DNA from 2 places in the Marinitoga okinawensis genome. Region 1 is predicted to be linked to the other one. Evidence: riboswitches for the same ligand, from Rfam matches in the RefSeq annotation. Region 1 holds a riboswitch; the other holds the start of a gene.
The links. Region 1 has a riboswitch for cobalamin ahead of ACZ5CK_RS09515 (ATP-grasp domain-containing protein). Riboswitches for the same ligand answer to the same signal wherever they lie in the genome.
Positions count from the first base shown of each region.

Region 1 (3,220 bases):
AATTGTAAGACATGTTGAAACAGAAGCAAATATAAATAAAAAATTTAGTGGTTGGAGTAATTATAATATTACACAAAATGGACTTAATCAAATTAATGAATTAAAAAGAAAACTGAAAAACAAATATGTAGATTATATTATTACTAGTCCATTATATAGAGCATATTATACAGCATTAGAAATATCAAAAGTTGTAAATATAGAAATTATTATTGATGAAAGAATAAAAGAAATAAATTTTGGTATTTTTGATGGCAAAACAATAGAAGAAATTAAAGAAAAATATTATAAAGAATATCTATCGTGGATGGAGAATTATAAAAAATATTGTTTTCCAAATGGTGAATGTTATTCTTCTTTTTTTAAAAGAATAGATGAATTTTTAAATGATTTAGATAAAACAAAAAAATATATTATAGTTACACATGGTGGCGTAATTAATTATATAACTAAAAAACGTATAAATTTAGGGGATTATATGGAGGTGGAAATATAATTATAAAAAAAATAAGGGATTTAACAATTGTTGATATAGAGGATAAAGAATTAGTAATATCTTGTGATTCTTCTGGTGCAATTGGAAATAAAGATATGGATGTAGTAAAAATTTCGCCAGATATTGTTGGATATTTTGGAGCACATGTTGCATTATGTGAAAACATTGCATATGGTGCAACACCTATTACTATTGTAAATACATTATCAGTTGAAATGAATAATACAGGAAAAGAAATAATAAAAGGAATAAAAAAGGCAGCGAAATTAATAGATATAGATACGGAAAATGTAATTACAGGAAGTACAGAAGAAAATTTTCCAACAATACAAACTGGAATAGGTATTACGGTCATAGGTATTAAAGAAAAAAACATCAACTTTAAAACAGAAAAAGAAAATATTGCAATATTAGTTGGATTGCCTAAAGTTGGTGAAGAGGTGCTAAATAGTAATGATATTCTCACATTAGATATATTAAAGCGTTTAAGAGATAACAATTATATACACGAAATAGTACCTATAGGTTCAAAAGGTATTCTTTATGAAATTAATGAAATTTCTAAGTTATGGGATTTAGAATTTAAATTACTTAATTATAATGTTGATCTATATAAAAGTGCTGGACCAGCAACATGTGCAGTAATAACTTTAAAAGAAGAAAATTTGAAAAATTTAAATATTGATATACCATTAATTAAATTAGGAAAATTTAATTAAAAAATAATACCTCCAGGATTGAAGGTAAATAATTAAAAGGGAAGATGGTGAAAATCCATCGCGGCCCCGCCACCGTAACTGGGGACGAAACCAACAAAATGCCACTGGGAAACTGGGAAGGCGTTGGGAGTAGATAGATCCAGAAGCCGGGAGACCTGCCTTTAGTCCTAAGGTATTCCCATTCGCGCGGGCGAAATGGGGAAATTTTTATATATATTGGAGGTGTATGGTATGAAGATTTATGAATTTGTGGGTAAAAAACTTTTAAGGGACTATGGGATAATGGTTCCAGAATCCTATTTGGTAAAGAAAGAACCTTCTGAAATTAAGTTTTTACCAGTAGTGCTGAAATCACAGGTTTTAGTAGGAGGTAGAATGAAAGCTGGTGGGGTATTATTCGTCCATGAAGAATGTGAATTTAAAAGTAAAGTAAAGGAGTTGTTATTTAAAGAAATTAAAGGTGAAAAACCGTATGGAGTATTAGTGGAGAAAATGATACCTATACGAAAGGAATATTATATTTCTTTAGTGTTAGATAGGGAAGAAAAAGATATTGTTATATTATTTTCAGAAAAAGGTGGAATAGACATAGAGAATAATAAAGATAGTATTATAAAAACAAATTTTGATGATCTTGAAGGAAAAATTCCAGAAAAAATATCAAAAATATTGCCAAAATTAAGAAAACTATTTAGAGAAAAGGATTTAACATTATTAGAAATAAATCCCTTAGTTGAAAACATAAATGGAGAATTATATGCACTTGATATAGTAATGCATTTAGATGATAATGCGATATTTAGACAGAATTGGGTAAAGGAGTTTGTTGAAGAGAAATTTCTATTTCATTTTGTAAAATTAGATGGTGACATTGGAATAATTGGATGTGGTGCAGGTATAGTTATGGCTACTATGGATGCTGTGAAATTATTGGGTGGAGAACCTGCAAATTTTCTTGATTTAGGTGGTGGAGCCGAAAGAGACATAACAATAGAAGCATTAAATCTTTTAAAAGGATATGGTATAAATCGTATAATATTAAATATTTTTGGTGGAATAACGAAATGTGATGAAATAGCCTCAGGATTAGTAGAATTCAAAAATAAAAATTCAGAAATACAATTATATGCTAGATTAACAGGAACAAATGAAGAGGAAGCTAAAAAAATATTAAAAGAAAATAATATAGGATATTATGATGATATGTATTCAATGATTTCAGATGCTGTAAGGATGGTGAGAATCAATGATTAATGGCAATGAAAGAGTATGTGTTCAAGGAATTACAGGGAAATACGGTAAATTACATACAGAAAAAATGCTAAAATATGGAACTAAAATTTTGTGCGGGGTTTCGAAAAATAAAAATATAAAAAATATAAATGGAGTAGAAGTTTTAAATAATATGAATGATGCAGTAGAAAAATATAATGTAGATACTTCAATAGTTTTTGTTCCTGCGCCATTTGCTAAAGATGCTGTTTTTGAAGCGATAAATGCTGGAATAAAGAAAATTATAATTATTACAGAACATATTCCTCAGCAAGATATGTTGGATGTATATAGAATATCTAAAGATAATGATGTAATGTTAATAGGACCAAATTGTCCAGGAGTAATATTACCAGGTGTATCAAAAATTGGAATAATGCCAGAAAATGCGTTTAAACCTGGAGATATTGCGGTTATTTCAAGAAGTGGAACATTAATGTATGAAATATCAAATTATTTGTCGAAATATTCAACAGGAATAAAAGTGGGTATAGGACTTGGTGGTGATCCTATTATTGGTACATCAGTTGCAGAAGTATTTGATTATATAATAGAAGAAGATATAAAAAAGGTGGTAATTATAGGTGAAGTTGGTGGTAATGAAGAAATTAAAGGTATTGAATATGCACTAAAAAAAGGATATAATGGAGATATAAAAGTATTTTTTGCAGGAAGAACGGTACCAAAAGGTAAGAGAATGGGACATGCTGGTGCTATTATAGAGGGATTTGAA
Region 1 is NZ_AP042422.1:1,952,019-1,955,238, reverse strand. Features, by position in the region: gene ACZ5CK_RS09525 (histidine phosphatase family protein) at 1-496, shown strand, start outside; gene ACZ5CK_RS09520 (AIR synthase related protein) at 493-1,215, shown strand; cobalamin riboswitch at 1,221-1,392, shown strand; gene ACZ5CK_RS09515 (ATP-grasp domain-containing protein) at 1,447-2,469, shown strand; gene ACZ5CK_RS09510 (succinate--CoA ligase subunit alpha) at 2,462-3,220, shown strand, end outside.

Region 2 (3,220 bases), 650 kb from region 1:
GACCACACAATATTTCCTGTACTACCCATAAGCCAAAAATTTACATGCAGTAAATTTTGCCAGAATAAAACAGTAAACAAAGTTGAAATTGAGTTAAAAACAAATCCAACAATAACTCCACTTAAAATTAAAGAAACAACTGGAATTTTCCTTCCCTCTTTTGCCAATGCAAAAGTTATTCCAGTAGCTATTAAAGCAGATAAAAATGAAAAAGTTTCTATTCCAAAAGGTAAATCTATGCCATATACACTTTTTAATGCAGTATATATAACAGCACCAAAACTTGCTCCAGATGAAATACCAATAATAAACGGATCAGCTAGTGGGTTTTTTATTATCATTTGAAAGTCATTACCAGCTATTGCGAGAATAGATCCTATTAATATGGTTCCGATTACTCTCGGTAATCTTAAATTGAATATTATTCTATCATATAACATATTATCAGATTTATTTAAAAAGGCTAACATTACATCTTTAAAAGGAATTTTTACTGTCCCTAAAGATGTAAATAATATTATTGATAAAATAATAAAAATAATACCTAATGAAAGGGAAAAAATCGGGGAGAATCTCCCCGAAATTATTTTTTTCATTTATTTTCACTGAAGAGTTGATTAATCTCCCCTAATAAGTCTATTAATCCTGTATTTGGCAAAGATGCTTTATTGCCATCTATGATAAAAACTTTCCCTTCTTTAACAGCTTTCACATCCTTAAATTGCTCAGCTTTCATAATTAAATCATATGCCCCTTTATCACCAGGATAATAAGCTGGCACTAAAATAATATCCGGATTTTCTTTAACAACAAATTCTGGCCCAATAGCAAACCAACCATTATTTCCTGTATATGGTGCAGTTACATTAATTCCACCAGCATACGCGATTATTTCATTCAAATACGAACCTGTACCACATGTCCACATTTGTGAAACACTACCATATGCTGATAAATAAATAACCCTTGGTTTTTCTTTCCAAGCAAATGTATTTTTTGCTATATTTAGCATTCTTGCTCTTAACTTTTGTGAATAATCCTGAGCAGTTTTATCTTTACCTAAAATAACTCCAACGAGTGATAAATCTCTAAATACTTCATTTAATGTCGTAGGATTTACAACAAATGTTTTTATTCCAAATTTTTCTAATTTTGAAACTTCTCCTTCTTGAAATCCCCCAGTTAATAATACAACATCAGGATTTAAAGAAACTATTTTTTCTACATTTAAAGGAACCATATTTCCTATTTTTTCTACATCTGTTATATATGAATCAAAATCTGTAACCCCAACAACTTTATCTTTAGATCCAAGTTTCACAATAAAATCAGAAATAGCAGGTGCTGCAACCACAATTCTTTCAACTTCCTTATTAAATGTAACTACTCTTCCTAAATCATCAACTAATGTAACTGGTTGAAATGCAAATACTGATAAGGCTAATACCAATAGTACTGCTAAAAACAACTTTTTCATCTATAATCCCTCCTATATAAAATCTATTTTCCATCTTCTTTTCGCGAGAAGATGGAACAAATTCCTTTAAAATAGGTCTCCCGGCTTGTGGCTCATTCTACTCCCAGCGCCTTCCCAGAGAAATGTTTCCAGTGGCTTAGTGCTGGTTTCGTCCCCACTCACGGTGGCGCGACCGCAACGGATTTTCACCGTTTTCCCTTACACTTTAAAGGAATTTTTATTTAATTGTCAATGATATTATATCATGATCATTATAATATTTCAAATAAAAATTATATATAAAAAAATCCCCGGGAATAATCCCAGGGATTTTGCAATAATATTAATTTGTTGCTATATTTCCAAAGTTAAGCCAATTAAGATCTACTGTTAATGATGGTGTGTATGGTGCTGCTCCTCCATCATGTAATACTACTAAACCATTTTCACCATCTGCTACTAATATATAATTACCTGAAATAACTGTTGAATAACATGCACCTTGTGTATCGTATTCACTTGCTACATAATCATTATCTGCATCTGGATCATTGGATGATGTATGCAATGCATCAGCATTTGTTAATGTTGTTGGATCTGCTACTCTCATTACAACTACCCCTCTATTACCTGCTGATAGTTCATAATATCCAGCTGCTCTTTGTTTTATTCCTGTTATAATTGCATCATCAAATTTTACTCCACCTTTTGATGACCAGGTTATTGTTGGACCTGCAGCATAATCATAATGAACAACGTTTAACCCTTGAGTTCCATCTGCTACATATATGTCATCATTAGCTGCATCTACATATAAATCAAATGCTGTTCCAGACGTATCATAATTCGGATGAGCTGAATCTGGTATTGAAGGAGTTTGTGGTGTTGATATATCAAATAACACTATGCCATTTTCGCCATCCGCTACCAATAATGCATCAGTTCCACCACCATCATAATCATCATCATACCCTATTGCCATCATTACTCCATCATTCGATGTTCCATTATTATCTATAAATGAATCAACATATACTGGCACTCTTGTATTTGCTTGTGAGGTTATATCAAATACTGCTAAACCTTGTGGTCCATCTGCTACATATAACCATTCATCACCACTTAAATCAAAACTACCGTCTACAGCATATGGGTAAACGTCATATGCATAACCATCCGTTTCTACGCTACCAATCATAGCAATATCTGCTGCATCTTCAAATGCGGTATCATCACCATCAGCATCAGCATCTATTACTGCAATACCTTTTGGTCCATCTGCTACATAAATTAGAAATTCTTGATTTGCTGGAGCACCACCATCATCATGGTGAATATACTTAACATTTCTTGCATAACCTGGTGTATGTATTGTTGTAACATATGTTGGATTATTAATATTTGCTAAAGCTGCTCCAGCATCATAAATTTGAACTCCATTATCTCCATCAGCAATTATTACATATCGATTTTCTGCAACATCTATGTTTCTTGCTACTGAACCATTATTTAAACTTCCGCTTAGTGTTAGATTATTAACATCTACAATGTTCAATCCATTATAATCATCGCCAACAAAACCTGTACCACCATCTACTACTATTCCTTTTGCATATCCTCCTGTGTTATAACTTCCTACATAAGACAATGATGATTTTTCAAGTTTTACTACTCCGTTTGCTCCATCTGCTACATATACATAATCTCCCTGTACATCTACTGATTCTGCATATCCTGATGTGTTATATGAACTTACTACACTTG
Region 2 is NZ_AP042422.1:331,626-334,845, reverse strand. Features, by position in the region: gene ACZ5CK_RS01470 (FecCD family ABC transporter permease) at 1-596, opposite strand, end outside; gene ACZ5CK_RS01465 (ABC transporter substrate-binding protein) at 593-1,477, opposite strand; cobalamin riboswitch at 1,531-1,700, opposite strand; gene ACZ5CK_RS01460 (hypothetical protein) at 1,800-3,220, opposite strand, start outside.
Region 2: another riboswitch for cobalamin. It lies ahead of ACZ5CK_RS01465 (ABC transporter substrate-binding protein); the one in region 1 lies ahead of ACZ5CK_RS09515 (ATP-grasp domain-containing protein).